Regions from separate parts of the Rhizobium sp. CB3090 genome, predicted to be linked through region 3. Evidence: predicted binding sites of a transcription regulator. Region 3 holds the regulator's gene; each other region holds the start of a gene.
The links. Region 3 encodes PhoB, which activates phosphate uptake and scavenging genes when phosphate is short. Its sites were predicted from a motif close to TGTCATNNANCTGTCAT; they were not measured.

Region 1: a site for PhoB is predicted at 6,701-6,717, ahead of QA646_RS14970 (DUF2794 domain-containing protein). Genes of this name have one in related genera too.
Region 2: a site for PhoB is predicted at 4,712-4,728, ahead of QA646_RS23720 (DUF47 family protein). Genes of this name have one in related genera too.
Region 4: a site for PhoB is predicted at 4,231-4,247, ahead of ppk2 (polyphosphate kinase 2). Genes of this name have one in related genera too.

What each region holds. Positions count from the first base shown of each region.
Region 1 is NZ_CP121662.1:3,107,260-3,115,198, reverse strand. Features, by position in the region: gene ccmD (heme exporter protein CcmD) at 1-88, opposite strand, end outside; gene QA646_RS14995 (heme ABC transporter permease) at 90-851, opposite strand; gene ccmB (heme exporter protein CcmB) at 910-1,569, opposite strand; gene ccmA (heme ABC exporter ATP-binding protein CcmA) at 1,826-2,473, opposite strand; gene acnA (aconitate hydratase AcnA) at 2,736-5,426, shown strand; gene QA646_RS14975 (thioredoxin family protein) at 5,688-6,431, shown strand; gene QA646_RS14970 (DUF2794 domain-containing protein) at 6,739-7,140, shown strand; gene QA646_RS14965 (GNAT family N-acetyltransferase) at 7,209-7,766, opposite strand; gene QA646_RS14960 (Bax inhibitor-1/YccA family protein) at 7,889-7,939, opposite strand, start outside.
Region 2 is NZ_CP121663.1:1,079,540-1,087,478, forward strand. Features, by position in the region: gene QA646_RS23695 (hypothetical protein) at 1-532, opposite strand, end outside; gene QA646_RS23700 (sensor histidine kinase) at 838-2,262, shown strand; gene QA646_RS23705 (response regulator transcription factor) at 2,259-2,906, shown strand; gene QA646_RS23710 (hypothetical protein) at 3,103-3,573, opposite strand; gene QA646_RS23715 (hypothetical protein) at 4,111-4,506, shown strand; gene QA646_RS23720 (DUF47 family protein) at 4,774-5,391, shown strand; gene QA646_RS23725 (inorganic phosphate transporter) at 5,391-6,395, shown strand; gene QA646_RS23730 (DCC1-like thiol-disulfide oxidoreductase family protein) at 6,464-6,919, opposite strand; gene QA646_RS23735 (DoxX family protein) at 7,021-7,488, opposite strand; gene QA646_RS23740 (DNA-binding domain-containing protein) at 7,559-7,939, opposite strand, start outside.
Region 3 is NZ_CP121662.1:129,142-137,080, reverse strand. Features, by position in the region: gene QA646_RS00705 (aspartate aminotransferase family protein) at 1-163, opposite strand, end outside; gene QA646_RS00700 (GcrA family cell cycle regulator) at 589-1,113, shown strand; gene QA646_RS00695 (IS1182 family transposase) at 1,261-2,631, opposite strand; gene phoB (phosphate regulon transcriptional regulator PhoB) at 2,747-3,430, opposite strand; gene phoU (phosphate signaling complex protein PhoU) at 3,463-4,176, opposite strand; gene pstB (phosphate ABC transporter ATP-binding protein PstB) at 4,228-5,043, opposite strand; gene pstA (phosphate ABC transporter permease PstA) at 5,058-6,392, opposite strand; gene pstC (phosphate ABC transporter permease subunit PstC) at 6,389-7,870, opposite strand; gene QA646_RS00665 (substrate-binding domain-containing protein) at 7,902-7,939, opposite strand, start outside.
Region 4 is NZ_CP121662.1:458,543-466,481, forward strand. Features, by position in the region: gene QA646_RS02190 (DUF4424 domain-containing protein) at 1-777, shown strand, start outside; gene QA646_RS02195 (methyl-accepting chemotaxis protein) at 998-2,932, shown strand; gene ppk2 (polyphosphate kinase 2) at 3,200-4,120, opposite strand; gene dxs (1-deoxy-D-xylulose-5-phosphate synthase) at 4,372-6,288, opposite strand; gene QA646_RS02210 (pirin family protein) at 6,414-7,337, opposite strand; gene QA646_RS02215 (DUF1850 domain-containing protein) at 7,424-7,789, opposite strand; gene QA646_RS02220 (TRAP transporter permease) at 7,786-7,939, opposite strand, start outside.

The DNA.
Region 1 (7,939 bases), 930 kb from region 3:
GCCCGTCGATCCACGTCCAGGCGATGACGGCGATTATCACGGCGGCGGTAAAGCCATAGGAGCCGTAGACATAGAAGGGATGCGTCATGCTATTCCTCCCGGGCAGCCATGCGGGCGGCGAGACGGCGCTGCGCGGCGATGCGGCGGCGCCAGATCTCGTTGCGGATCGCCATCAGATGCAGCGTGAAGAACAGCAGCGTGAAGGCAAGCGCCATGGTGAAGAGCGGCCAAAGGAATTGCGCATCGATGGTCGGGCCGCCCACGCGCATGATGCTTTCGGACTGATGCAGCGTGTTCCACCAGTCGACCGAGAACTTGATGATCGGAATATTGACGAAACCGACCAGGATCAGCACGGCGCTGACGCGCGCGGCCTTTGACGGATCGTCCATGGCGCGGTTCAACGCGATCAGCCCGAGATACATCAGGAAGAGGATGAAAACGGAAGTAAGCCGGGCATCCCAGACCCAATAGGTTCCCCACATCGGCTTGCCCCAGAGCGAGCCAGTGACGAGGGCAACAAGAGTAAATGCGGCGCCGAGCGGTGCGGCCGCCTTGGCGGAGACATCGGCGAGCGGGTGGCGCCAGACCAGCGTGCCGATCGCCGACATGCTCATGATCGTATAGCACATCATCGACAGCCAGGCCGACGGCACATGGATATACATGATGCGGACTGTATCGCCCTGCTGGTAATCGCCTTCGGTCGAAAAGGCGAAATAAAGGCCAATCGCAAAAAGCGCGGCTGATATCGCCGCCAGCCAGGGAATAAGACGTGCCGAAAACGCCAGGAACCGTGTCGGGTTGGCCAGGTCGGAAAATCGGCTGATCGCGGGGCTGATATCGCTCATTTTTCTTGTTTAAACCGATATCGCTTTTACGGCAATCGACCGCATTGTCTCAGGCCTATCAATCCGTCGTGTTGCGCAAGGCGAGAGCCGCCGCCGCCGGGCCGAGCACGGCGAAGAACAGGGTGAGCGCGATCAGGATCAGGAAGGGCGGCAGGAAGGGCTGCGGACCTTCGACGGCGGCATAGGTGGCGCTGACGCCGAAGATCAACACGGGAATGGTCAGCGGCAGCACGAGGATCGACACCAGCAGCCCGCCGCGCGGCAAGGCGACGGCAACGGCGGCGCCGACCGCGCCGATGAAGGTGATGGCCGGCGAGCCGACAAGCAAAGTCAGCGCCGTCGCGCCGATCGCCACCTCGTTCATGTTCATGAAGAGGCCGAGCAACGGCGAAGCGATGACCAGCGGCAGGCCGGTCGCCGTCCAGTGGGCGGCGCATTTGGTGAGCACGGTCAGCACCAGCGGCGTTTCCTGCATGACCAGCAGGTCGAGCGATCCGTCATCGCGTTCGGCCTGAAACAGGCGGTCGAGGCCGAGCAGGGCAGACAGCAGCGCGCCGATCCAGACGATGGCCGGACCGATGCGCGATAAAAGCTTCAGATCGGGGCCGACGCCGAAGGGAATGACGGCGACGACAGTCAGAAAGAAGAGAATGCCAATGAGCGCACCACCGCCGGCGCGAACCGAAAGTCGGAGGTCGCGGAGGAAGAGGGCGGTCATACGGCGAGCTCCCTAAACCATTCTCCAGCTTTGCTCGCGAAAGACCCCTCCCCAATCCCTCCCCACAGGGGGGAGGGGCTCCTATGCCGCGCGTTCGGTATGCGCCGGAAAACCACGTTCTCAATGCCTCCGAACCTGTAAAACACAATGCTGCAACTTTTGTCGGGAGCTTGCCGCAGCCTGTCCCCTCCCCCTTGTGGGGAGGGGTTGGGGAGGGGTCTTGCCAGTAGTCGCAAGGCTGCCAGAGGATACATCATCATCCCCACACCCCTTCACTCACTCCGGCAAACCCCGTCATCCGCATTTGCTGCACATTCTCCAAGCCCAAAGGTTGATGCGTGGCGGCAAGGATGATGCCGCCATTCTTCTGATGGGCCGTGATGAGCTGCGCAAGCAGCCGATCTGCCGCCGCGTCCAATGCCGCCGTGGGTTCATCGAGTATCCAGATCGGGCGATAAGCAACCAGCAGTTTCGCGAAGGCGATTCGGCGTTGCTGGCCGGCGGAGAGGTAGCCGAAGGGCAGGTGGGTGATGCCGGCAAGGCCGATGGCATCGGCCGCTTCGTCGACATCCAGAGCGACGCCGCCTGGCATGTCGCCCAAGAAGGTTTTCCAGAAGGACAGATTTTCGGCCACGGTAAGTTCGGATTTCATCGCATTGCGATGGCCGAGATAGTGGCTGGCCTCGCACGGCGGGCGGTCTGATTCGCCCTTAGAATCGGTGAAAACGACGCGGCCTTTTTCCTGCTTCAGCAGGCCCGCCACAACACGCAGAAGCGTCGATTTTCCGGAGCCGTTGCGGCCGGTCAGAATGAGGGCTTCGCCACTGCTCAAGCTAAAGGAAACATTCGTGAAAATCAGGTCCTCGCCCCGCCTTGCCGCCAGGTTTTCAGCGCTTAGATGCATCCGCTCAGGCTTTCCCGTTTTCATTGCTGCGCGCGCAAAAAAATTGTCCAAAATTGCGCTTTGCCACTCTGGCAAGTCTTTACGAAATTATCTATAAGACCCGCAACCACGCCAGCGGTCGGCGTGAATTTCATCCTTGCGCCGAACATAAGGTTTTCTGCCTTACGTGCGGACAGCGGAAATGGCCGTACCCGCATCCTGATGTGCATAAAGTGCATAGGCGTTCGCACGACTGTGTTGGCTATCAGAAACGGGGTCTCTCGTGTCTAAATCTCTTGACAGTTTCAATTGTCGTTCCACGCTGACCGTGAACGGGAAAGACTATGTCTATTTCAGCCTGCCCAAGGCTGAGGCCAATGGTCTGCCCGGTGTTTCCAAGCTTCCCTATTCGATGAAGGTGCTGCTGGAGAACCTGCTGCGCTTCGAAGACGGTCAGTCGGTCACCAAGGACCATATCGTTGCCGTCGCCGAATGGCTGACCAACAAGGGCACCGTCGAGAACGAAATCGCCTATCGCCCAGCGCGCGTGCTGATGCAGGACTTCACCGGCGTTCCGGCGGTGGTCGACCTTGCTGCGATGCGCGACGCAATGGTGTCGCTCGGTGGCGATCCGGAAAAGATCAATCCGCTCGTCCCCGTCGATCTCGTCATCGACCACTCTGTCATCGTCGACGAATTCGGCACGCCGCAGGCTTTCGCCAAGAACGTCGAGCTGGAATACCAGCGCAACGGCGAGCGCTACCGTTTCCTGAAGTGGGGCCAGCAGGCATTCAAGAACTTCCGCGTCGTTCCCCCCGGCACCGGCATCTGTCACCAGGTCAACCTCGAATATCTCGGCCAGACCGTCTGGACGAAGGAAGAGGACGGCGAAACGATCGCCTATCCGGATACCTGTGTCGGTACCGATTCGCACACGACCATGATCAACGGCCTCGGCGTTCTCGGCTGGGGTGTGGGCGGTATCGAAGCTGAAGCCGCGATGCTCGGCCAGCCGGTCTCCATGCTGCTGCCGGAAGTCATCGGCTTCAAGCTGACCGGCAAGCTCAAGGAAGGCGTCACCGCGACCGACCTCGTGCTGACCGTCGTGCAGATGCTGCGCAAGAAGGGCGTCGTTTCCAAGTTCGTCGAATTCTTCGGTCCCGGTCTCGACAACATGCCGCTCGCCGACCGCGCCACCATCGGCAACATGGGTCCGGAATACGGCGCGACCTGCGGCTTCTTCCCGGTCGACAAGGAAACGCTGCACTATCTCAACATGTCCGGCCGTGCGAAGGATCGCATCGCTCTCGTCGAAGCCTATTCCAAGGCTCAGGGCATGTGGCGCGAAGGCGACGGTTCCGATCTCGTCTTCACCGATACGCTGGAACTCGACCTTGGCGACGTTGTGCCGTCGATGGCCGGCCCGAAGCGTCCGGAAGGCCGTATCGCGCTGGAAAACATCGCTTCCGGTTTCGCCACTTCGCTGGACACCGAATACAAGAAGCCCGGCCAGCTCTCCAACCGCTATGCGGTCGAAGGCGCGGATTTCGATATCGGCCATGGCGACGTTGCCATTGCCGCCATCACCTCCTGCACCAACACCTCCAACCCATCGGTGCTGATCGCTGCCGGCCTGCTCGCCCGCAACGCCGTTGCCAAAGGTCTGAAGAGCAAGCCGTGGGTCAAGACTTCGCTGGCACCGGGATCGCAGGTCGTTGGCGAATACCTCGCCAAGTCCGGCCTGCAGGCCGATCTCGACAAGCTCGGCTTCAACCTGGTCGGCTTCGGCTGCACCACCTGCATCGGCAATTCCGGCCCGCTGCCGGCGCCGATCTCGAAGACGATCAACGACAAGGGCCTGATCGTTGCCGGCGTGCTCTCGGGCAACCGCAACTTCGAAGGCCGTATTTCGCCCGACGTCCAGGCAAACTACCTGGCTTCGCCGCCGCTCGTCGTCGCTTATGCGCTCGCCGGCTCTGTGCAGCTCGACCTGACGAAGGAGCCGATCGGCGAAGATCAGAACGGCAAGCCGGTCTTCCTCAAGGATATCTGGCCGACCTCGCAGGAAGTGCAGGAATTCATCCTGAAGTATGTCACTCGCGAACTTTATGAAACCAAGTACGCCGACGTCTTCAAGGGCGACGCCAACTGGCAGGCCGTGCAGGTTCCTCCGGGCCAGACCTATGCCTGGGACGACAACTCGACCTATGTGCAGAACCCGCCTTACTTCGTGGGCATGGGCAAGAAAGGCGCCGGCGTTTCCGACATCAAGGGCGCCCGCGTTCTCGGCCTCTTCGGCGACAAGATCACCACCGACCACATTTCTCCGGCCGGTTCGATCAAGGCTGCCTCGCCGGCCGGTTCCTACCTCATCGGCCATGGCGTCGGCATTGCCGACTTCAACCAGTACGGCACGCGCCGCGGCAACCATGAAGTCATGATGCGCGGCACCTTCGCCAATATCCGCATCCGCAACCACATGCTCGGCCCGAACGGCAAGGAAGGTGGCTACACCATCCATTATCCGTCCAAGGAAGAGACCTCGATCTACGACGCGGCCATGCAGTACAAGGCCGAGGGCGTTCCGCTCGTCATCTTCGCAGGCGTCGAATACGGCAACGGCTCGTCGCGCGACTGGGCTGCCAAGGGCACGAACCTGCTCGGCGTGCGCGCCGTGGTCGCCCAGTCCTTCGAGCGTATCCACCGCTCGAACCTGGTCGGCATGGGCGTCATCCCCTTCGTCTTCGAGGAGGGCACCACCTGGGCCAGCCTCGGCCTGAAGGGCGACGAGACCGTGACGATCGAGGGCCTGGAACACATCAAGCCGCGTGAGCGCAAGATCGCCAAGATCACCTATGGCGACGGCTCAGTGAAGGACGTTCCGATCATCTGCCGCATCGATACGCTGGATGAAGTGACCTATGTCAACAATGGCGGCATCCTGCAGACCGTTCTGCGCGATCTCGCGGCTTGATTGGCGCTAAAACAGCTTATACACGCCGCCGGAGCATAGCTCTCCGGCGGCGTCTTGTTTTTCACGCCGATGTGTACGACGCTAACGTCTCCGGGCCTTCGTCTCACCCCTTCGTGACTTTGCGTCATCGTGCTTAGCGATTATCTCTTGTTTCAGATTTATCAGGCTTGATGAGGCCTTACGGATATCCTGAAAAGCGCGACGCGGTTTCGGGGGTCGCGTTGGCATATGGCCTTCAAGGTCTGGGAAAGAGGTAATGGCATGCGCTTACGGTTTTTGGTTCCACTTCTGGCAGGCATCGCGCTCGCAAGTTCGCTGCATGCGCAGGAGCTTGCCAAAATCAAGGGCGTCGTCGAGCTCTTCACGTCCCAGGGCTGCGCCTCCTGTCCGCCGGCCGATGCTGCGTTTCAGAAGCTGATCCGCCAAGGCGACATCGTTGCACTCGCTTATCACGTCGATTATTGGAATTATCTCGGCTGGAACGACACGATGGCGTCCAAGGACAATACGGCTCGGCAATATGCCTATGCCCGCACCCTCGGCCGCAGCGGTGTCTATACGCCGCAGGCGATCATCAATGGCCGCGATCATCTGAACGGTGCCGATCTGAACGCCATCAATTTCAAGCTCGACGAGTTCCAGCGTCAGGGCAAGGGCCTGACGGTTCCCGTCAGTGCTGCGATGAAGGGCGATGAGTTGGAGATCAAGATCGGCTCCGGCCAGGGCAAGGCCAATGTGGTTGTCGCCTATTTCGACAAGGAACAGCAGGTTTCTCCGAAGGCCGGTGAAAACAATGGCCAACAAATCACCTATCTGCACGCGGTTTCCGACGTGGAAACCGTCGGCATGTGGGACGGCAAGGCGATGAATGTCGTGTTGCCCGCCAATGTGCTGGACAAGGCTGGACGGCGTGGCCTCGCGGTTCTGCTGCAATCCTCGACACCCTCGGGCGACCCGGCGGCGATCATCGGCGCGACCGTCCTGACAATCGGGACCGACGGCTGATCTGTTTTTCTGTCGTCCGTCAAACGGCCCCTATTTTGGCTGGCGCCAAAAAGAAGGGGTGCCCGGCGAGGGCGCATTCGGGGCTGGGGTTCGGTCGACACGCCCCCGGCCGGGCTCGGTCTGGCGCGGCGGCACCAAACCGAGCCCTATAGTTCCGGTAAATGGGGCGTCGTTTTGACTGAAATACGGCGGCCCGAAGATGCTTTCATCGAAGCGCAAGAAATTGTGAGTGGCTCTTGGTCTTGCAATTTAATGTGGGTGAGGCAAACTGTCATCTTCTTGTCATGACGCAACCCCTGGGGGATTGATGACTGATCAGCCGGAATTGCGACACGGCGAAAGCCGTTCCGTCGACACCACTTCTTCCGTCGTCGTTGATCTCAGAGAATACAGACAGAGCAAGGACCCGCTGCCGGTGACCTTCCATCGCAGGGAGCTGGACGCAATTCTGTGGATCTACGGCCGTATGGTCGGCGAAGGCGAATGGCGTGACTACGCCATCGACCATCTCAGGGAAAAGGCGGTTTTCTCGGTCTTCAAGCGCGCAGGCGAGCTGCCTCTCTTCCGCATCGAGAAAAATCCAAAGCTGGCCGCCAAGCAGGGCGCGTTTTCCGTGATCAATACCAACGGCATGATCCTGAAGCGCGGCCACGACCTGAACCAGGTGTTGAAGGTTTTCGATAAGCAGTTGAAGTTGGTGGAGAAGTAGTTTCTCTCCGCTGGCTATATGTTTGCGGAGAGTGGGTATCAGGGGCTTGGCATATAGGCAGGCCGATACTACCCCCCAAACAACGTCCCCGGATAGACTGAAGGGTCTGGATCCGTTTCCGCGCCTTCGCCTAGCGCCTTCTGCATCAGCATCGTGTCCAGCCAGCGGCCGTGCTTGTAGCCGGTGCCCTTTAGCAAGCCCGTCTCCATAAAACCGGCGGCGCGGTGGAGGGCGACGGAGGCCGGGTGCGCGCCGCCGATGACGGCGATCATCTGGCGGAAGCCGAGATCCTGGCAGGTTTCCACCAGAGTTGCCAGCAACGCTTTGCCGATGCCGCGGCCGCGCGCTTCGGGCGCGAGATAGATCGAATCCTCCACCATCCAGCGGTAGGCGGGCCGTGTACGGAATGCGGAGGCATAGGCATAGCCCAGAAAGGTGCCATCTTCGCCTTCGGCGGCGATATAGGGATAGCCTTTGTCGCGGATCGCCTGGAAGCGGCCCGCCATCTCCTCTTCGCCCGGCGGGACGATCTCATAGCTTGCCGTGCCGTTCAAAACGGAGTCGCGATAGATTGCGGTGATAAAGGGAAGGTCGGCTGGTGTGGCGTTGCGAAGGCGGAAGGACATCTGCGTTTTATTGCCTGATCTGCGATTCCAAGACGCGGATATAAAGCCGCGTGCTAAGCCGCAAAGCAAACAGAAAAGGCGGCCGAAGCCGCCTTTTCGAACGATCATTCATGCTGCAGCAGTTATTTGCGATCACCCATGAACTGCAGCAGGAACATGAACAGGTTGATGAA
Region 2 (7,939 bases), on a different replicon from region 3:
CCGAACGCAGTGCCTCGTCGCTGAGGGCTGGGTCCGTCGGAACAGCATTGGTTCCATTCTTGAGTTCGAACTCGGCATAATCCATGACATAGGCTCTGATGGCCGCCATCTTCGGATCCTTGGAATTCATATAGGCATGATAGTTTCTCTTGAGAGAATTGAGGCTTCCAAGCTCCGCAGCCTGCGTTCTGACGTTGGTCACGCTGGATTTCTCAAGCTTCTTGTCGGCAGCCGCGGCCTTCGAGACGTGAGTCGTGCGCTTGGCGTTGCCTACATCCGCATCGGCATCCACATCCGTGTCGCTCGAATCCGCGTCGTCGGACTTAGCATGACTCGAATTGGCGCTGCTGTGGCTTCCAGCATTACCGTTGCCATTGCCGTTGCCGCCGCCATTGCCGCCGCCACCGTTGCCGTTTCCATTGCCGCCCTTGGCATATGCGATTCCAGCGAGACCCAGGGCGGCGCCACCGATGGGAGCGACGGCTAGCGTCAGGGCGACCATGGTCGTTCCGAGGGCTGATCCGAATTTCATGTGCTTTTCCTTTCATTCCAGACGTGCGCCCTTCCGCTGCCGTGCGACGACGACACGGGACGAGCAATTATGTCGTTCGCCACAATATTGCTGAAAAAGAAAGTTTCCACCTGGGTCAGACCAATGCCGCCTGCGATCGGACCTTAGGCCGATGGCAGGTTGCCGAAAGTCTCATCGGTTTCGAAGCGGTTTGGTCTGCATCAAGCCTGTGATCTGCCGGTGATAAGAACCAGTCGCCATTTGACGCGCCGCCCGGCTACGATAGGTATGGCGTATAGGGTGGCCATCGGTGAAAGTAGCCAGGCATGCAGATGAATCTTAAATCAATGCTGTCGCCGGTCCGTTTACTCGCCGGCTGGAATTCTCAATCGCTGGCGAAACAATTTCTGCTGATCGGCGGTTTCGTTTCCGCCTGCGCGATGCTTCTCGTCGGCGCCTTTGTGACCGACCTCATCGAGGATGCCGTCACGCGCAACTCCGCCGCCAGCACCGCTCTTTATGTCGACAGCGTTATCGCCCCCCTGCTTCCGGATATGCAGAAGACCGAGGTCCTGGACGATACGGTGACCCACGCGCTCGACGAAACGCTCGGTGAGGGCGCGCTTGGCAGCCGCCTCATGTCGTTTCGCCTCTGGCGCAGCGACGGCACCATTCTTTATTCCAACGACAAAAAGCTCATGGGTAAGCAGTTCCCGCTTAGCAATGATCTGAAGACGGCCTTTGCAGGCACGATGGTGGCGCAGTTCAACCAGCTCGACGACGTCGAAAGCATTGCCGAGCGCAACAGCGGCAAGCCGCTTCTGGAGATTTACAATCCCGTCCTTCAGCCCTGGTCAGGCAAAGTCGTGGCCGTTTCCGAATTTTATGAGGTGGCGTACGACTTCGAGCGGAGCCTCAACCAGGTGCGTTTCAGAAGCTGGATGGCTGTTGCCTTGTTCACGCTGACGTTCTTTCTTGTTCTTTCTATTATCGTCCTTCGCGGAAGCCGGACGATCGAAAGCCAGCGCCGCGCACTGAAAGCGCGCATCGGCGAGCTATCGTCGCTTCTGCAGCAGAACGAGATTTTGCGAGCCCGCGTTCAAAGAGCGTCACAACGCACCGCCGCCCTCAACGAGAGCTATCTACGGCGCATCGGCGCCGATCTGCATGACGGACCCGCCCAGCTCGTTGCCTATGCATCATTGCGATTGGACAGCGAGGCACTAGTCAATCCAGCCACGCCGGCGCAGGAAAGAGAACAGTCGCTTGCCGCAATCAAATCAAGCCTTGATGATGCGATGGCAGACATCAGAAGCATCTGCAGCGGACTGGTGCTGCCGCACATCGAGTCGGCGAACCTGACCGAACTACTGCAGCGCGCCGTCCGCGCCCATGAGCAACGAACCGGCGTCACGGTCGGCTTATCCGTTTCCGACACGACGCAAGAGCTTTCGACATCCGCCAAGATATGTATATACCGCTTCGTTCAGGAAGCACTGAACAACGGCTACCGTCACGGTGAAGGTGCAGCGCAGCGGGTAAGACAAACTATCGACGGCGGACAGATCACGATCGCGGTATCGGACGAAGGCCCCGGCTTCGATCCGGCCTATATACCGCCAAGCAGTATCGGTTTGGCTGGCCTGAGAGAGCGTGTGGAAAGTCTCGGTGGCGTTTTCGAATTAAAGTCGTCCAGAGACGGCACCGTGGTTCAAATGTCGCTGAACCCAATGGAGATGGAGCAGATATGATGAAGGTAATCAGTCTGGCAGTGGTCGATGATCATCCGCTGTTCCGGGAAGGAGTCATTCGCAGCCTTGGCGAGATCGAGGGCTTTGCGATCGTTGGCGAAGGCAGCACGAAGGAAGATGCGATTCGCATAGCCGATGACGAGCGTCCGGACGTTTTGTTGTTGGATATCTCGATGCCTGGTGGAGGCCTGGACGCACTTTCGCTGATCCTCGAGCGGGTGCCCGATCAGAAGATCGTGATGCTGACAGTCTCCGAAGCCAGCGACGATGTGACGGCGGCTCTCAAGAACGGGGCGAAGGGTTATGTGCTGAAGGGCGTAGGCTCGAGAGCGCTGGCTGAGATCCTCCGCACGGTGGCCTCGGGAGAAAGCTATGTCGCCCCTACCCTTTCCGCTCGCCTGATTTCCGGCGACGGCGATGCCTCCTTGCGAAAAGCGGATCTTCTTCGCGACCTGACAGGCCGGGAAAGCGAGGTACTTCAGCTCGTTGCAGCCGGCTTGAGCAACAAGCACATCGGTCTGAAGCTCGATCTCCACGAAAAGACGGTAAAGCACCATATGACCCAGATTTTCACGAAACTGGGTGTTGCAAATCGAACGGAGGCTGCAATGGCCTTTCGCGATGCTCTCGACAACCGTGGTTAGGGCGTGCGTTTAGTTGAACGCGCAAAGGTCGCTCTGAATTTTTTGAATCCAGAGCATCTTATCCGCTTGCAGGTGATCCCACCTGAAAGCGGATGCTAGAGCATGATGACTTTTCTTCGAATCGTCACCACACCCTATCTCTTTGATTTTGCATGATCTTATCCAAAAACCGCTGCGCACTTTTTGGGATCATGCTCTAATGGAGGAAGGACCGCAGCCTCTGCTGATCGGCCGTGGTCGCACTCCGATTGATGATGGTGCGGCCTCGCGAGTCCTTCATGACATAACGTCCATTCGTTATTTCTTCACTCATGCCATCATCGTGGCGCACTGTCATCGACGCATCATTCGCATCGGCTGAGTCGTCCGTGTCGCTTTGCGTGGCGCTTTTTCCGTTGGCTTTGCCATTGCCGTTTCCACCGGCATTTCCATTGCTGCCGCCATTTCCGCTATTGCCTCCGCCATTGCCATTACCACCGCCGTTGCCGTTCCCCCCGCCGTTGCCATTGCCTCCGCCATTTCCATTACCTCCGCTTTTTGCATCGGCGGTTTGCGCGACAAGCCCGAAGGAATGTCCACGAATCTCGACGGTGTAAGGCGTTGCCACAATCACAAGCGTAAAAGAGGCCCCGAGAAGAACGGCGATCGACTTTCCGTGCAAAGACATGGCTTGCCTCCTGGACGCTCATAAATACAATCACTGCGCGGAAAGACTGTTCGGACACCGTATGAAGAACCGTTCGGTCTTGTCACCAAAACAACCTTTCCGCAACGATACCAGATCGTTTCTGAGGCACAGCCGTCAACCTTTGTCTAGCCAAAAACATCCAACCGGGACTTTTGCAATTTGGGGCTAAGACTTTGGTCCGGCTCATCGTCGGACAAAAGTCGCAAGGCGGAATCGACTGAAGCCTCAACCACAAAAAGCGCCATTGAAAGAGCGCCCAACCTGCCCTTACTACTACCTGGAAATAGCCGGTGCATCGGACAGAGGCGCGAAGATAAACGTCTCTCGTCACGCCCGGCTGCAGATGGGGATGGGGGATTCTCTCGTAGATGCGCTCTACGGTTCACTTGTTTTGAACGCAGTCGCGGAAGCGACGCAGAGTGCGCGTGGCGCTCTCCAACGTGCCCGGACGAGCGCCGGCATGGAAATTGCCGCCAGCTCTTCCGGTTCATTTCGAGCTGGCCTGATGCGAAAGGCATGAAAATGAAAACGCAGTGGAAGATGTATCTGGATCAGACGACGCCACCCGGCGCCGTTGTCGATTTCTCAGCCGCGGCTTTCGTCCTTCAGGTGGCGATGAACCTCCGTATCTCCCTGAGCTTTGTCGAGGCGACCCCAGAGTGTCATTATCTCGCCGAGCGCATCATGGCATCCGCCGAACTATATGGCCATGCGAGAGAGGCAGGTTCGACACTTGCATTTACCGATGCGGAGAAGGCACTGGCGGAGGCCGTGGCGCTTCTCGCCATCGAATTGCAGCATTGCCCTTCGGCATCGCACGCCGTCGACGCATCCCTGACCCCAATGCATCCCGCCGCAGCATCCCAGCCGACAACGATCGAGAGCAACCCTTTCGGACACGTATCCTTGTAGCTTCGATCGCAGTACGGCCCGAAGACCTGCACATGGTCTTACCTCGGCAACATCGAGCTGATGGATGGGATGTGCCCTGACCTTTATCGAGGGCTTCATCGGCTCGTTGCTGCTTTAGCCCGAAAGCCTCCACCATCCGAGTCATGTACAATAGCGAACGCGTTTTGAATGGCGCATCGTCTTTTCATCGCCTGCTCCGTCATTTATGACAGATTTACGACATTAAAGTGTTTTGGAGCGCTGCTATTGAATTGGTTTCGTAGATTGATGCCGAGGGAAGATCGCTTTTTTGATCTTTTTGCCCGGCATTCCCGCACGATCGTCGGCGCGGCAGAAGCTCTGAACGAGTTGCTTTCGGGCAAGGATACCGAGCGGCATTGTCAGCGAATCGTTGAGCTCGAAAACGAGGCGGATGATATCACCCGCGAGGTCCTGCTTGCGATTCGGCGCAGCTTCATCACGCCCTTCGACCGCGGCGACATCAAGGATCTGATCATGTCGATGGACGATGCGATCGACATGATGCACAAGACGGTCAAGACAATTCGGTTGTTCGAACAAACCAGTTTTGATCCAGGCATGCAAGAGATGGGCGGCGTGATCGTTCAGGCCGCCAAGCTGGTGGCCGAGGCAGTTCCGCTCCTCAATCGGATAGGGGCCAACTCTTCCCGTCTGAGTGCGCTCACGGAGGAGGTCGTCAAGGTCGAAGGTCGTTCCGATGAATTGCACGAACAAGGGCTGAAGGATCTCTTTCGCCGACATGGCGGGACGAACCCGATGGCCTACATCATCGGCAGCGAGATTTATGGCGAGCTGGAGAAGGTCGTCGACCGCTTCGAGGACGTGGCCAACGAAATCAGTGGCATCGTGATCGAGAACGTCTGATGGAGGCTACCCTCGCGCTTCCGCTGCTGGCCGGTCTCATCGCCGTGGCATTGTTTTTCGACTTTCTGAATGGCTTGCACGATGCCGCCAATTCGATCGCTACCATTGTGTCGACCCGGGTCTTGCGGCCTCAATACGCGGTGTTGTGGGCCGCATTCTTCAATTTCATCGCCTTTCTATTCTTCGGGCTACACGTCGCCGAAACTCTCGGCACCGGTATAATCGATCCAGGCATCGTTACGCCGCAGGTCATCTTTGCTGCCCTGGTGGGCGCGATCGTCTGGAATATCGTGACCTGGATCTTCGGCATTCCGTCAAGCTCCTCGCACGCGCTGGTCGGCGGTCTCGTCGGCGCCGGATTGGCCAAGACAGGCGTAAGTTCCATCGTCTGGTCAGGCCTGCTGAAGACGGCCGGCGCCATCGTTATGTCGCCACTGTTGGGCTTCCTGCTCGCACTTTTCCTCGTTCTTTGCGTGACATGGATATTCGTTCGCCAGACACCCTTCGCTGTCGACAGCGTTTTCCGCGTGCTGCAGTTCGTCTCCGCCTCCCTCTATTCCCTCGGGCACGGCGGTAACGATGCGCAGAAAACGATGGGGATCATCGCAGTTCTGCTCTACTCCCAGGGCCATACCGGAGCGCAATTCCATGTACCTCTCTGGGTCGTCTTGTCCTGCCAATCCGCAATGGCGCTCGGCACGCTCCTCGGCGGTTGGCGGATCGTGCACACGATGGGTTCGAAGATCACCAGGCTCAATCCAATGCAGGGCTTCTGCGCCGAGACGGGCGGTGCGCTGACCTTGTTTGCCGCGACATGGCTCGGCATTCCCGTCTCCACCACCCATACGATCACGGGTGCAATCATCGGCGTCGGCGCCGCACGGCGCGTCTCGGCGGTGCGATGGGGATTGGCAGGCAACATCGTCGTCGCATGGGTCATAACCCTGCCCGCCGCAGCCTTCATCTCAGCTCTGACCTATTGGACCACCAACTGGGTGGGGTAGGAACCGAGTGCGCCAGAACCGCGTCTTCCGGCTCTACCATCTCGGCAAGGCTAATCGCTCCGGCAATGCTACTCGATAATGCGCGCTCTCAATTCCTTGGATGGCATAAGGCAGGTCTCGTATCTTCCGAAAATGCGGTATCTGTTTTTGGCGATCAGATCATATGCCGCATTAGCAATCCGCCGCGGCATCAGGTTCACCACCGCAAGCAGGCTCCAAGGAAAGCCGAGACACCGCATGGCGGTGGCAAACGCATCCATTTTCGTGTGCAGGATGCCGTCCACGATCACCAGATTGGTCGAAAAGTCCGTCGTACAGAGGCCATAGTGCCGATAAAGCGCCTGTCCAAGCGGAGACTGCGCGGCCGTGAACAGGAAACGGCCGGAAGGGTCGTGGGCGAAGACAAAACGGATGAATGAGGAGCAGAAAATGCACTCGTGGTCCAAAACGATAAGACCCTTGTCATGATCGTGAGACGGCACGTTCGGGTCATTTCTGAAACTGTATGAAGCAAGTTCGGTCATTGGCAGCATATCTCCGAAGCGGAGTGAATGTCGCGATACGTTTTGCGTCAAGCGAAAGTTGGAGCCGTCAGGCACACGTCATTTCGGCGAGAGCCAGCAACTCACGCCCTGCGGCCACTTTCTGCAGACGAGGTCGTCCGTAACTGTGCCTCCAACCCCAAAAACCGTCGGAGGAGATAGTCCAAGGACAAACGTCCAGGCCCCCAGGCCATGATACCGAGCGCCATCGCCGCCCAGGTGATATGAACGGGCCATCCATCGGGAACGGTCAGCTCCACGACAGCGGTCATGACGAGAAGACCGGTCGCGGCAAAGCGCGTGGCAAGGCCGAGCACCAGAAGCATCGAAAATACGACCTCCCCTGAACCCGACAGAAATGCCATCACCGCTGGCGCGGGAAAGGGATATGGCCCACCCGGAAGATGCAACATGAATTCGCTCGTGAAGAGCTCGACCGCCGTATCGCTCAACTGCAGGAATCCATCCCATTTGAGGATGCCGGAACGCCAAAATGGCACGGCCAAGCCGACACGAAGGACGAGTTGCACGAGGGATGGCTGAGCAATCATCTGCACCAGCCGGCTTGCCTTTTCGACCAATGCAACAATGGTTGCGAACGGCTTATGGACAGCCGCCGTGTCAAGCGTTTTCGACATTGGAATTCTCCACATAAATCTCAGTAAAGGCCCCGGCTTCGATCATCTCCGTGACCATGCCGGCAAGATCGAAGGCAGGATTGACGTTCAGCGCCGCTGCCGCTGCCGCCCCGAGGGCGCCGCCATCGGCAAGGCAGAGGAGGAATGCCGCGCCGCCCGGCTGCAGCAGGCGGACCACGACCTCAAGCTCCGGCCGCGTGATCAACGCATCCTCGGGAACGATATGCTCGATGCGTCGCACTGGCTCGGAGCCCCGGTTGGCGGCGAATATCGTCACGGCCGGGAACTCGGAGGAGAGAATTCTTGTGGCCGGATGGACGCGAAATCGAAGTGCGGGCAACTCCTCCGGCGCAACGCGCGCGAG
Region 3 (7,939 bases):
CAACCAGATGGGGATGGGCATGGCCAAGCGAATTCACCGCGACACCCGCGGCGAAATCGAGATAGCGCTCGCCGGTCTCGGTGATCAGCCATACGCCCTCGCCTCGCTCGAACCGCAGCGGAGCACGCATATAGGTGTCATAAAGCGGCGCGGTTTCAGCCATGGCGCATTCTCCTCGATCACAACCTTTAGGGCCAATCGTTCCCTTCACGTGAAACGGGCCCTGGAAAATCAAAAATGCCGCCTTGCGGCGGCGTGGGCACTATTGATGTTTTGCACCGCGATGTCAACAAAACTGGCGATTTAGCAGGTGCGGCAGAGCGCCTCTGGATGGAGGGCATGTCTTCCACAACTGATATTGCATAAATGCCACTCACGTATAGCAAGTTGGGGAAAACCTCGAAATCGATTCCTCAAGATTCCCGCGACTCTTGTCACGGAGTCAGCCTCACACTAGGTTAAAAACCAATTACTAGACTGCATGCGGCGGAACTAGTCACCACAATTTTAAAGCGTTTCACGCCTCGATCCAATGCGAGGCAATGGTGAGGGATTCTGCCATCGGAAACGCGACAGCGGAGACAGGGCATGAATTGGACAGACGAACGCGTCGAGAAGCTGAAAAAGCTGTGGTCCGAAGGTTTGAGCGCCAGCCAGATCGCGGCACAGCTCGGTGGTGTCAGTCGTAATGCCGTCATCGGCAAAGTGCATCGCTTGAGCCTGCCGGGCCGAGCGAAAGCCGGTGGCGTGGCAACTGCAGCTCGAGCCCCGAAACGCAATACCTCGGCCCCGCGGGCGCCGAACTACGCCTCGCGCGTTGCAACCCGCACGGTTACCCGCCAGCAGGGTGCGACGATGCTCAAGGAAGAGGTCGAGATCGATACGGTCCACGAGATCGAATATCGCCCGGCCGCCAATGTGGTCGTTCCGATCTCGCGCCGCCTCGGCCTGACGGAGCTCACCGAACGCACCTGCAAGTGGCCGGTCGGCGACCCGCTGAAGGATGATTTTCACTTCTGCGGCAACGACAGCCCGGACTCTTCGCCCTATTGCACCTATCATCAGCGCCTGGCTTACCAGCCGGTGCATGACCGGCGCCGGGCGGCACACTGAACCGGTGCCAACCATATGAAAAACGGGCCGAAAGGCCCGTTCAGACTGCTGACAAACCCGTCGATATTTTCGGCGGGTTTTGTTTTATGACCATGGGTTGTTTTAAGTTGGGCTGTGCGGCGAGGGGAAGTTGGCGGCCTCTGGCCCTCACGCCAGGCTCGGTTTGGGTGCTTTGGTGAGCGCCATGGCGATCTTCTTGATGTTCTGCGCTGCTGCCGCCAGCAGGCACTGGCAGGCGACGCGGGTGAGACTTCGGAAGCGGGCATAGCGGTGCCCGTGCAGTTGCTTGGCATCGGCAAAGGAGCGTTCGACCGTCTCCTTGCGGCGCTTGTAGATAGCCCTTCCCCAGGGGGTGAGACGGTGGGCATCGGTGCGTTCACGAGCATCTTGCCAGACATGGCGGGTGATGGAGCGGACCGCTTTGGCGTTGGATGTGCAGGAGGCCAGCAGCGGACAGGTTTGGCAGATGGCCGGATCGGATGTGTAGTGCTTGTAGCCGTTGCGGTCGGTGGTGGCATAGGTCAAGAGCTGACCCTCGGGGCAGCGATAACCATCGGCTTGCATGTCATGGACGAACTTCGACTTGCGCATCATGCCGGCCTTGGGCGGCGTCGGATTGCGATAGCCGGTGACGCCGAGGATCTGCCGGTCTTCCAGCCCCTTGGCGATACCGGCCGTGGCATAGCCGGCATCCAGTCCGACGGCACCGACGTCGAAGCCGAAGCGGCGGCGCTGCCGGTCCAGCCGATCGAGATAGACGATCGAGTCATGCACGTTGGCCGGTGTGACATGGGTGTCGGTGATGATGGCAAGCTTGCCGTCCACCGTGCGGTGGTCGAGATAGAAGAAGCCCTTGGGCTTGCCGTCGCGCACCATATAGCCCGCCTCCGGATCGGTGCGGCTGACCTTGGTCTCCTTGACCTGCGGCTCGCGCTCCTTCTCCTTCAACGGCTTCTGGCCGTGCACGACACGCTCGGCCTCAATGGCCCGGTCGAGATCGGCCCAATAGTCGGCACGCGACTTTTCGATCATGGCAAGATCGTATTTGCCCTTGTTGGCATTGGCCTTCAGATGCGTCGAGTCGGTATAAAGCACCGTGCCGTCGACCAGCTTGTGGGCGATCGCCTGTTCGACGATATGATCGAAGATATCCTGGGCTACGCAGGGATCGTTGAAGCGCCGGCGGCGGTTCTGCGACAAGGTCGAGGCGTCGAACACTCCGTCCGTCAGCCTCAGCCGCAGGAACCAGCGATAGGCGACGTTGACCTCGATCTCGCGCACCAACTGACGCTCCGAGCGGATGCCGAACAGATAGCCGATAAACAGCGCCTTGAACATCAAGGTCGGATCGAGCGCCGGCCGGCCGTTGTCGGCGCAGTAAAGTCCGGCAACACGATCATGGATGAAGGAAAAATCGATCACCTGATCGATCTTGCGAAGCAGGTGATCCTTCGGCACCAGGCTATCGAGCGTCACCATCTCGATCGCCGTCTGTTCGGCAGCGGGTTTCTTCAACATATCCCAATGAATCACAAAATCCCCAGCATCGCCAGGGGTTTGTCAGCAGTCTGAACGGGCCGAAAGGCCCGTTTTCTGTTTCCGCCGCTATATTGGCGGCCAGTCGGTTGCCCGATCAGGCCTCCATGGAATAACCCGCGCCGCGAACGGTGCGGATGACGTCTTGCATATTGGAGAAATTCAGCGCTTTGCGCAGGCGGCCGACATGCACATCGACGGTGCGTTCGTCGACATAGATATCGTGTCCCCATACGCCGTCGAGCAACTGAGAGCGCGAGAAGACGCGGCCGGGCGATGACATCAGGAATTCCAGCAGGCGGAATTCCGTCGGCCCCAGGCGCACTTCACGGCTCTTGCGGTGGACGCGATGTGTTTCGCGGTCCAGTTCGATATCGCCACAGCGCAGCACCGTGGACAGAACCTCCGGGCGGGCTCGGCGCAGCATCGCCTTGACGCGGGCCATCAGCTCCGGCGTCGAGAACGGCTTGACGACATAGTCGTCCGCGCCGGTGGAAAGACCGCGTACGCGCTCGCTTTCCTCGCCGCGAGCGGTGAGCATGATGATCGGCAGGCGCTCTGTCTCCGGCCGCATACGCAGCCGACGGCAGAGCTCGATGCCGGACACGCCAGGGAGCATCCAATCGAGGATCAGAAGATCGGGGATGCGCTCCTGGAGGCGCAGCTCGGCTTCGTCGCCTCTCAGGATGGTGTCGACCTCGAAGCCCTCGGCCTCGAGATTATAGCGCAGCAAAACGCTTAGCGCTTCCTCGTCTTCTACAACAGCTACTCTCGGAACCATGCGCCTGTGGTCTCCTTCTCTTGGCGTCTACTTTATTCCGTCACCGCACCGACGGTATTGGCGGTATCGTCCTTCGGGCGCTCGCCTTCGGGCTGGGCGCCGGTTGCCATGTAATAGATCGTCTCGGCGATGTTGGTGGCATGGTCGCCGATACGCTCGATGTTCTTGGCGCAGAAGAGAAGATGCGTGCAGGTGGTGATGTTGCGCGGATCTTCCATCATGTAAGTCAGCATCTCGCGGAAGAGCGAGGTGTACATGGCGTCGATTTCCTCATCGCGCTCGCGGATCGACACAGCCTTATCAGGCGAACGGGTCGTGTAGACGTCGAGCACTTCCTTGAGCTGGACGAGCGCCAGTTCGGAGAGATGCTCGATGCCGCGGGCGAGACGACGCGGAACGCCGGTGCCCTGCACGGCGATGACGCGCTTGGCAGTGTTCTTCCCGAGATCGCCGACGCGCTCCAGATCCGCGGCGATGCGGATGGAGCCCATGATTTCACGAAGGTCGGCAGCCATCGGCTGGCGGCGGGCGATGGTGACGATCGCCTTGTCGCCGACTTCGCGCTCGGCGTGGTCGAGAATGACGTCATCGGAGATGACCTTCTGCGCCAGGGCAGCATCGCCGTTTACCAGCGCGCGGACGCTGTCGCTGACCATCTGCTCCGCCAGGCCGCCCATTTCGGAAATGCGGCGCGTCAGGAACTTCAGGTCTTCGTCGTAAGCAGAGAGAATGTGTGTAGAGACCATTTTTCTATCCTCTAGGTGAAAGGTGTGAAGGGAGCCGCGCGGGGAGCATCATCAGCCAAAACGGCCCATGATGTAATCCTGCGTGCGGTAATCATCGGGATTGGTGAACATCTTATCGGTATCGTTCTCCTCGACCAGATGGCCGTGATGAAACATTGCGGTACGTTGCGAAACGCGGGCTGCCTGCTGCATGGAATGCGTCACGATGACGATCGTGAAGTTCTCTCGCAGCTCATGAATGAGTTCCTCGACTTTGGCGGTGGCGATCGGATCAAGCGCCGAGCACGGCTCGTCCATGAGAATGACCTCCGGACTGACGGCGACGGCGCGCGCGATGCAAAGGCGTTGCTGCTGGCCGCCGGAGAGGCTGGTGCCTGCCTCGAAGAGCCGGTCCTTTACCTCGCCCCACAGCCCGGCCTTCTGCAGGCTGGTTTCGACGATATGGTCGAGGTCGGTCTTGGATCGATGCAGCCCATGGATACGCGGCCCATAGGCGACGTTCTCGTATATCGACTTCGGAAACGGATTGGGCTTCTGGAACACCATGCCGACGCGAGCGCGCAGCTCAACGACGTCAATGGCGTTATCATAGACATCCTGATCGTCGAGCGTGATCTTGCCGGTGACGCGGCAGGTGTCGATCGTATCGTTCATACGATTGAGGCAACGCAGGAAGGTGGACTTGCCGCAGCCGGAAGGACCGATCAGCGCGGTGACCGTGTTGGCACGAATGTTCAGGTCCACGTCGAACAGCGCGCGCTTGTCGCCATAATAGACCGAGACGGCCTGACCGATCATCTTGTAGGGGATCGTCGTCATCTTCCTGGCCAGTGCTTTTTCGCTCGCGACTTCCGTCATCATGTTCATTCCATCGTCTCCTGTCACCAGCGCCGCTCAAAGCGACGGCGCAGCAGGATGGCGCCGATGTTCATCGCAACGAGGAAGAAGAGCAGGACGATAATGGCTCCGGAGGTTCTTTCGACAAAGGCGCGCTCTGCTTCACTCGCCCACATGTAGATTTGCACCGGCAGGGCCGTCGAAGGATCGAGCGGTCCCGCCGGATAATTGGCGACGAAGGCGACCATGCCGATCAAGAGTAGCGGCGCGGTTTCACCGAGCGCGTGCGCCAGACCGAGGATCGTGCCCGTCAGGATGCCGGGCATGGCGAGCGGCAGGACATGATGGAACACCACCTGCATGCGCGAGGCGCCGAGACCGAGGGCAGCACTGCGGATCGACGGCGGCACGGCACGCAAGGCCGAGCGCGTGGCGATGATGATCATCGGCAGCGTCATCAGGCTCAGCACCAGTCCGCCAACCAACGAGGCGGAACGCGGCAAGCCCATGAAGTTGATGAAGACCGAGAGGCCGAGCAGGCCGTAAACGATCGACGGCACCGCGGCGAGATTGTTGATATTGACCTCAATCAGATCCGTCAGCCGGTTCTTCGGCGCGAATTCCTCGAGATAGATCGAGGCGGCAACGCCGATGGGCAGCGCCAGGACCAATACGGTCAGCATGAGATAGAACGAGCCGATCAGTGCGACGCCGAGACCCGCGGCCTCCGGACGGCTGGAATTGCCCGACAGGAACAGGCCGGTATTGAACGCCTCGTGCAGGGCGCCGGTCGCAGCGAGCTGTTTCATCCAGGCAAGTTGCCGGTCGGAGACCTTGCGATCCTTTTCGTCTGCCGTCAGGTCGATCTCACCCTTATTGGCGGAGTCGATATTGGCACTGGCGAGGAAAGTGACCTTTGCCGTCTTCCCGATGACAGAAGGGTCGGCCAGGACCTTGTCGCGCAACGCAATCCGCGTGCCGTCCGAGACCATTTCCGTCGCCTCGCGCATGAGCGTCCGATTGGAGGGATCGATGCCCAGCGCCTTCACCAGAGCGTCACGGATGAGAACGGGATAATTGGCTGATATCAGCACTTTCGGATCGCTTCCGCGTTTGCCTGAGGGATCGATGACCTTCTCGGTGAACTCGATCGGCAGGGTGATCGAGGTCTGCACGAAGGCGGTATAGCCGTGGCGCACAACAGTGGAGACCAGGACGATGAGGAAGACCAGGCCGAAGATGACGGCGGCAAGCCCATAGGCGCGGAACCGGCGTTCGGCGGCGTAGCGACGCCTGATGCCAATATCGCGCCGCAGCGGCGCCCCTGGCGTGAGCCCGCGCGGAATAGGCGACGGGGAGGAAGATACGACTTCGCTCATTCGTATTGCTCCCTAAATCGGCGGACGATGTAGAGTGCATAGACGTTCAGGCAGAGGGTCAGGCCGAAGAGCGTGATGCCAAGCGCGAAAGCGACCAATGTCTGCGGGGAGGTGAATTCGAGGTCGCCGGTCAACTGATTGACGATCTTTACGGTGACCGTCGTCATCGGCTCGAAGGGGTCGAGCTGCATGCGGGCGGCAACCCCGGCAGCCAATACGACGATCATGGTCTCGCCGACCGCCCGCGACGCAGTCATCAACAGCGCGCCGACGATGCCCGGCAAAGCGGCCGGCAGCAGGACGCGCTTGACCGTCTCCGACCGCGTGGCGCCGAGGCCGAGCGAACCGTCGCGCAACGAGCGCGGCACGGCCATGATGATGTCGTCGGAAAGCGAGGAGACGTAAGGGATGAGCATGACACCCATGACGAAGCCGGCGGTCAAGACGCTCTGCGCCTCGATGAAGCTCGTGTAGCTGCCCGTCAGCAAGCCGTTGATGTCGGCGGAAATATCGCGCAGGAACGGCCCGACGGTCACCAGGGCGAAAAAGCCGTAGACGATGGTCGGAATGCCCGCCAGCACCTCGAGCATCGGCTTTGCGACGGAGCGCACGCGGGCGGAGGCATATTCGGCCATATAGATCGCGGCAAACAATCCGACGGGAACCGCGACCAGCATGGCGACGAAGCCGATATAGAGCGTACCGGCCAGCAACGGGATGAGGCCGAAGGTACCCGATGTCTGCGCACCGGCGCCGGCAAAGCGTGGATCCCAGACAGTGCCGAAGAAGAATTCGGCGGCAGGAACCATGTTGAAGAAGCGGGCGGCCTCCGACAGCATCGAAGCAGCGATGCCGACCGTCGTCAGAACGGCGATGGAGGAGGCAATGATCAGACCGCCGAGGATGACCTGTTCTACCTGGTTGCGGGCGCGAAAGCGGGGAGCGATGGCGTGCAGGCCATGGGCAGTGCAGAGCAACGAAAGAATGATCGCTACGACGGACATGACGACATGGCTCGCATGCCGCATGCCGTTATATCGATTGGCGGCGTCGATCATGTAGCCGGTCGGCCGGGCGGCGAGCGGGATGCCTTTTTGCGCCAGGGCCAATTGAAGATCGGCGGAGCCGTTGGCGACGGCGGCAAGTTCCTGGTCGTCAAGCTGGCGCATGCCATGGGCTAGGCTGCGCACCATGCCGTAGCTGAGTTTGAGTTCCGCCGCCGGGAGGGATTTCACCTCCTCCGGAAAGGATCCGACCACGAAACGATCGATAACCTCGGGGCTGATTACCAGCCAGGCGCAGATCAGCGCCAATGCCGGCAACACGGCCCAGATGGCGGCATAGGCGCCGTGATAGCCGAGCCGCGAATGCATGGCCGAGAACCTGTTGCCCGACAGCGCAGCCGCTCTCGTCCGCCCCAGCACGAAGGCAAGGGCGCCGATGATCGACAGGCACAACAGCAACAGTGACAAACTCATTCCTATTCCCCGACGGGCAGTCCTTACGCAATCACATGATCTTGCCGTCCGCGATATCCTTGCGGATCT
Region 4 (7,939 bases), 330 kb from region 3:
GATATCGAGGGCGTCCTCGATAGCACGGTCGCCATCGAGGACGCCGATGCCGACAACTTCCTCGATTTCACCGTCATGCAGGACGGCAAACCGATCACGCCGACTCTCCAGCAGAACGTGACAGTCGCCGGTATCGATATGACGGCGGAGCTGAAGGCGCACAATATTCCACTGCGACCGCTCGGCTCAGCCGCGTTCAACGCGGTTGCGAAGCTGCCGCCTGATGTGCTCGAGGACTGGACGGCGCGGGGCCTCATTACCGATGACGAATATGATGATGACGGCCAGGGCATGAAGCATCATCCGACGCCGATCTGGACCTTACACACGACCTATTGGTGGCGCACCAAGTTTCCGGCCGGCGCCAAGATCAGCGTCCAGCATCGCTACAAGCCGAGCGTTGGCGGCACGGTCGCCATCACCTTTGCTGGCGACGATGACTACAAAAAAGAGCAGCTCAAAACCTATCAGACCAAATATTGCGTGGACAACGCTTTTCTTAAAACTGCCGCTAAACTATCCGACGCCGCCGACAAGGGTGGCCGCGGCTATACCGAAAGCTGGATTTCCTATGTTTTGAGCACAGGCGCCAACTGGTCCGGACCGATCAAACATTTCCAGCTAACCGTCGATAAGGGCGGCCCGGACAACTACGTCAGTTTCTGCGGCAGCGGCGTCAAAAAGACCGGCCCCACGACCTTCCAGATGACAGCGGAGAATTTTTCTCCTGAGCATGACCTCGATATTCTGATCCTCAACGCAGTACCTCGGAATTAGGCTTTTACTGCGCCGCAGGGAGTTAAATGATTTTAAAGCGGTAGCATCTACTTATGCAGAGGATTGCGATTGTCTTCTTCAGGGATAATCGCCTGCCATGACGGCTTCGCGCGTTTTGCGCCCAATCATGCCTCTTCCCTAAATTTTCGAGCATCCGGCCGCGCTCTCCCAGCGGGTTCGTCGATGTGCTCTAGGACCAGCGCTCAGGAGGCGCTCGCCCATGTTTGCGAAGAATCTTTCTTTGAATGGCAAACTCGCCATCACCTTTGCCGCACTCATCGCTCTCTTCGCCTGCGTTTCCGCATTCGTTTACGCCAAGGAAGAAGTATCCACAGGGGCCGCCGCCGAACAGCTCAAGTCACAGCAGCTCGTCAATTTGATCGACGATTCCCTGCAGGCCATGCTGGAACAGGCCGTCAACTTGCGCGGCTTCCTGCTGTTGCGCAGCAATAGCACCTACGGCGACGTCGGCACCAATCGCGATCGCATGCTGAAGAGCATGGCGGCCGCCAAGGCGGTTGCCGCCAATGAGCCTGATCTGCTTTCGGCGATCGACGCCATGCAGAAGGCCGCAGACCTCTATTTCCACCAGCTCGCCGAGCCGCAGATGAAGGCGCGCAAGGAAACGGAGATGCCACTCGATCAGATCGTCAAGATCGGCCAGAACGAAACCAAGGGCCAGCTCGACGGCTTCCGTGAGGCGGCAGCCAAGATCAAGCAAGCTGCCCGCGCCAAGGCTGATGCCTTGTCCGCCATCCAGGACGAAGCCAACAGCGATCTTCGCATCACGCTGATTGTCGGCGGCATCGTCGCCTCGCTGGCCGCTGCCGTGCTTGCCTGGCTCCTCGCGCGCACCATCGTTCGCCCGATCGTCGGCATGACCGCCGCCATGGGCCGGCTTGCCAGCGGCGAGCATAATATCGATGTGCCCGCCATTGGCCGCGGCGATGAAGTCGGCCGCATGGCCGACGCCGTCCTCGTATTCAAGGATGCAGCGATCGAGAAGCTGCGTCTTGCGGGCGAAACCGACCGCATGCGCGGCGATGCCGAGCGTCAACGTCGGATGAGCGACGAGCAGAAGGCCCGCGAAGAGGGCGAGATCCGCTTCGCCATGGAAGGATTGGCCGGCGGACTTGCCGCCCTTGCCTCTGGCAATATCACCGCGCGCCTCGACCGCGCCTTTGCGCCGCAGTTCGACGGTGTCCGCGCCGACTTCAACAATGCCGCCGAAAAGCTGGAGGCCGCCCTGCAGTCGGTCGGCCGCAATGCTTCGGCGATCAATGCCGGTGCAGGCGAAATTCGCTCGGCTGCCGACGATCTTGCCCGCCGCACCGAGCAGCAGGCCGCCGCTGTCGAAGAGACAGCAGCAGCCCTTGAGCAGGTGACGACGACGGTTCGCGATTCGGCCAAGCGCGCCGAAGATGTCGGCCATCTCGTCGAACGTGCTCGCGAGGGTGCTGAGAAGTCCGGCGAAGTGGTGCGCAAGGCGGTCTCCGCCATGCAGCAGATCGAAAAGTCCTCGGGTGAGATCAGCAACATCATCAGCGTCATCGACGATATCGCTTTCCAGACCAACCTTCTGGCCCTGAATGCCGGCGTCGAAGCCGCCCGCGCCGGCGATGCCGGTAAGGGTTTTGCAGTCGTCGCCCAGGAAGTCCGCGAGCTCGCACAGCGTTCCGCCAACGCCGCCAAGGAGATCAAGGCGCTGATCACCACGTCGAGCGATCATGTCAACACCGGCGTCTCCCTGGTCGGAGAGACCGGCAAGGCGCTGGAGCTGATCGTTTCCGAAGTGCAGGAGATCAACCGCCACGTCGGCGCCATCGTCATCGCGACCCGCGAACAGTCGACGGGCCTGCAGGAGATCAACACCGCCGTCAACAACATGGACCAGGGCACGCAGCAGAATGCCGCCATGGTCGAGGAACAGACGGCGGCGAGCCACGCACTCGCCCGCGAGGCAGCCTCCCTCAACGAACTCCTGCACCAGTTCCGCCTGAATGACATGCCGCGTGAATCCAAGCGTCCAGCGGTCGTCACCGCCCAGTCGCGCCCGGCTGCTTCGCCTGCGAGGGCATTGGGCCGCACGGTGGCCAAGGCATTTGGCGGCAAGGCTGCTGCGGCTGTTGCCCAGGATGAGTGGCAGGAATTCTGAGCAATTCCAGGAAAAGTGCGTAGCGGTTTTTCGTCCGGAATTGCGTGAAAACAAAGAGATTGAGCAGTTCAGCGATTCCGTGAAGTGCTGAACTGCTCTGAGCCGGGCGTCTTGATGACGCCGATCTCCTGACGCTTTTTTCCGAGCACCGGAGGCTCGGACGGAAAGACCATTTTGATCGGTGAACTGTCTCGCTCATTTCGGGGCGAGACAGATACCAATGAGTAGCAATGGCCGAGGGTGGTTATGACCCTTGGCCAATGCACTTTAGTACTTCGACGGAACATAAAGCTCTGGCGGTAGCACCTTGCGCTCATAGTCGGGGTTGAAGACGCGCTCCGGTAGGGTGATGTCCTCGTGAGGCACGTCCTCATAGGGAATTTGCCTGAGCAGATGGTCCATGCAGTTCAGGCGGGTGCGCTTCTTGTCATTGCCTTCGACGATGTGCCAAGGCGCTTCCGGAATGTTCGTGCGAGCAAAGGTTTCTTCCTTGGCCTTCGTATAGGCTTCCCACCGCACGCGGGACTGTAGATCCATCGGCGATAGCTTCCACTGCTTCAGGGGATCATGGATGCGCACCAGAAAGCGAAGCTGCTGTTCTTCGTCGGTGATCGAAAACCAATATTTGACAAGCCGGATCCCGGAGCGAACCAGCATGCGTTCGAACTCGGGCACGTCGTTGAAGAACTGCTGGACCTGATCTTCCGTCGCGAAGCCCATCACACGCTCGACACCGGAGCGATTGTACCAAGACCGGTCGAAGAGAACGATCTCACCGCCCGCCGGCAGATGGGGCACGTAGCGCTGGAAATACCATTGGGTCTTTTCGCGATCGGATGGCGCTGGCAGCGCGACGACCCTCGCAACGCGCGGGTTGAGCCTTTGGGTGATTCGCTTGATTGCTCCGCCTTTGCCCGCCGAATCTCGACCCTCGAAGATCACGACGACCTTTTCCTTGTGATAGGTCACCCAATCCTGCAGCTTGATTAGTTCGGCTTGCAATGACAGCAGGGCGCGGAAGTAGTCGATGCGCGGCATCGCAGCCGGATGCGCTTTCTGGTAGATTTTTCGGATCTCTTCGGAGAGAGCAGGTTCCGAGAGTTCCAACTCATAGTCTTCATCCAGCGTATCGGCCAATTCCGCTTCGAGCCAGTCGGAATACTCATGTTCTTTGTCTGGATTGCTCAAGGTTCTCTCCGCTTCTCTATGACAGCTAATGTGATAGCAGTCGAATGCATGATCGCTATCAAAGGCGCGACCATGCCTGCCCCTGCATTGCTGCAAGTTCCGCTTTGTTCATGACAGTTGGATGACTGATTGCGGCGAGACGGAGAGTAAGGGCGCCCGGAAAACCCAGGCCGACCCCAATAGGAATGCCAGATGAGTGCCGGAAGCTTGATGCCCGGACAAACGATATAGCGATAGCGAGGGAGCCGAGCTTACCCGGCGACCTCGATCATTCGGCTGCGGCCCAGCGCCTTGAACACCGTCTGCACGATGCCGGCGCGGTCGAGGCCGGCTTTGGCGTTCATGACTTCGGGCTTGGCCTGCTCCATCCAGATATCGGGCATGACCAGCGTGCGGATCTTAAGGCCATTGTCGAGCAGGCCTTCGGTGGCGAGGAACTGCATGACCTGGCTGCCGAAGCCGCCAACCGAGCCTTCCTCGACGGTGATCAGCACCTCATGATGGCTGGCAAGCTGGCGGATGAGATCGTGGTCCAGCGGCTTAGCGAAGCGGGCATCGGCAACCGTTGTCGATAGGCCGGCAGCGTCGAGATCTTCGGCAGCGGCTAGACTGTCGGCGAGTCGCGTGCCGAAGGATAGCAGCGCCACCTTCGACCCCTGCTTGACGATACGGCCCTTGCCGATCTGAAGAATTTCGCCGCGTTCCGGCAGTTCGATGCCGACACCTTCGCCACGGGGATAGCGGAAGGAGATAGGGCCGAGATCGTAGGCGGCTGCCGTGCGCACCATATGCTTCAGCTCCGCCTCGTCGGCAGCGGCCATGACCACGAAGCCGGGCAGGGTGGCGAGGAAGGCGGTATCGAAGGAACCGGCATGCGTCGGCCCGTCGGCGCCTACGAAACCGGCGCGGTCGATCGGGAAGCGCACTGGCAGGCCCTGGATCGCGACATCATGCACCACCTGGTCATAGGCGCGCTGCAGGAAGGTCGAATAAAGTGCCGCGAACGGCTTGAAACCCTCGGCGGCGAGGCCGGCCGCGAAAGTGACGGCGTGCTGCTCGGCAATACCGACATCGAAACAGCGGGCCGGGAAAAATTCCTGCAGCTTATCGAGTCCGGTGCCATTCGGCATGGCGGCGGTAATGCCGACGATCTTGTCGTCCAGCATCGCTTCCTGCACCAGTGCATCGGCGAAGACGCTGGTATAGCTCGGTGCGTTCGGCTTCACCTTGGCCTGCGCACCGGTGATGACGTCAAACTTGTTGACGCCGTGATATTTGTCCGCTGCCGCTTCGGCGGGGGCATAGCCCTTGCCCTTTTGCGTCACCACATGGATCAGCACCGGCCCCTGCGCATGGTCCCGCACATTCCGTAGGACCGGAAGCAGATGGTCGAAGGAATGACCGTCGATCGGGCCGATGTGGTAGAACCCCATCTCCTCGAACATCGTCCCGCCGGTGACATAGCCTCGTGCATGCTCCACGGCGCGGGTAATGGCACGGTCGACATTCTTGCCGAGATAGGCGGTCAGCTTCTTGCCGAAATCGCGGAAGCCCATATAGGTGCGGCCGGAGGCAAGGCGGGCCAGATAGGCGCTCATGGCCCCCGTCGGCGGGGCGATCGACATGTCGTTGTCATTGAGGATGACGATCAGCCGGGCGTCGAGCGCGCCGGCATTGTTCAGCGCCTCATAGGCCATGCCGGCCGACATCGCGCCGTCGCCGATGACCGCAATGACGCGGCGGTCGGTCTTGTCGAGTTCGGCAGCAACCGCCATGCCGAGGCCGGCGGAGATCGACGTCGAGGAATGCGCGGCGCCGAAGGGATCGTATTCGCTCTCTGCCCGGCGGGTGAAGCCGGAAAGTCCGTCCTCCTGGCGCAGCGTGCGGATACGGTCGCGGCGGCCGGTCAGGATCTTGTGCGGATAACACTGATGGCCGACGTCGAAGATCAGGCGGTCGTTCGGCGTATCGAAGACATTGTGGATGGCGATGGTGAGTTCGACAACGCCGAGGCCGGCGCCCAGATGCCCACCCGTGCGCGATACCGCGTCGATCATCTCTTCGCGGAGCTCGCTGGCGAGTTGCGGCAAATCCCGGTCCTCCAGCTTTCGCAGGTCGGAAGGATAGTGGACCTGGTCCAGCAGGGGCGTCTCTGGCATATGTGTCAAGGCTGAAGCCTCTTTCTTGCTATTCTTGGGCGGCGGCCCGCCTTTATGTCAAAACAGATTGCGTCAGAAGGCGACGAATTCAAGGACTGCCAGAACAAGAAACATTTGGCATTGTTATGAACCCGTTAGCTTTCCGGCAAAGGAATAAACTCTTCCTCGTCTCCCGGCACGATGTCGAAACGGCCGGTGCGCCATTCTTCCTTGGCCTTTTCGATGCGTTCCTTGGAAGAAGACACGAAATTCCACCAGATATAGCGCTTCGAATTGAGCGCCGCACCCCCAAAAAGCATAAGATGACAGCCTTTCTCAGCCGCCTCTAAGGCAATAGCATCGCCGGGGCGGAAGACAAGGAGCTGATCCTGCTCGAAACGGTCGCCGGCAACGATCAATGAGCCGGAGAGAATATAGACCGCACGTTCCTCATGTTCGGCGCCGAATGGGAACTTCACGCCGGGCTGAAGCTGAAGATCGACATAGAGCGTGTCGGAGAAGACTTTGACCGGCGAGGTTACGCCCTCGAAGCTTCCGATAACCACGCGGCCCGTCGCACCGCCGTCGTTGATCGGCGGTAGATCGCTCTTTTCGGTATGGGTAAAGTCCGGATCGATCTCTTCCTTGTCGTCCGGCAGCGCGAGCCAGGTCTGCAGGCCGGACATCGCCAGCGGATGGCCGCGCAGATTGTCCGGCGTGCGTTCGGAATGCACGATGCCGCGCCCGGCCGTCATCAGGTTGATATCGCCGGGGCGAATGATCTTTTCCGTACCCAGGCTGTCCATGTGACGGATTTCGCCGTCGAAAAGATAGGTGACGGTCGAAAGGCCGATATGCGGATGCGGCCTGACATCCACTGCTTCGTCGGGTCTCAGCACCGCCGGACCCATACGGTCAAAGAAGATAAACGGCCCCACAAGCCGCCGTCGGCTGCTCGGGAGCGCGCGACGGACGGAAAAGCCGCCAAGATCCGTCGTGCGCGGAATGATGAGATGCTCGATCGCGTCGCAGGCGAAGGCATCGCCGGGCAGTGGATCTTTGCCAGGAAAGAAGGACATGGCGAGCGCTCCATTGAGTTGCCGATTAACTTAGCTGGAAAGAGCAACAAGTGATAGCAGAAGCTGCGGGGATGTTGCAGCCTCACCTATCGAAGAGGGCATGAGCCGATGACTGCATCATCGCCTGCTTTGCTCCCCAAAGTCAGGCATTCGCCGTCATGGCAGAGCGTCCAGCCGCTGGCGGTCTTGCCTGATGCGGCAAGCGACAGCCTTGCGATCGGCATCCGCTTTGGTTTCCAATTCCACCATCCATCTTTCAGGACAGCGTCATCTCCCGGTTCCATACCCGCACCGGAACCTTTGATCCAGGCCTCGGTCAGCACCAAACCGGCCGGTCGGACGCTCCAAGCCTCCCGCCATTCAGTTTTCTCGATCGAATGCGTCCATTGCAAGGTGAAGGCCGTCGCTGCGACCGTGATCAGCTTGCCGCCGGTGAGGATGCACAGGCTCATGGCGTAACCGGTTCCTGCGGTGGATGACGGTTGCGCCACCAATGAACGGCGATTACCGCTGCGCCGACGGCAAACCCCGCCTCATCCGTCAAGGGCAGCGCAACAATAAGGCTGACACCGGCGGCGAAGGCGAGCAGGCGTTCCGCCAGC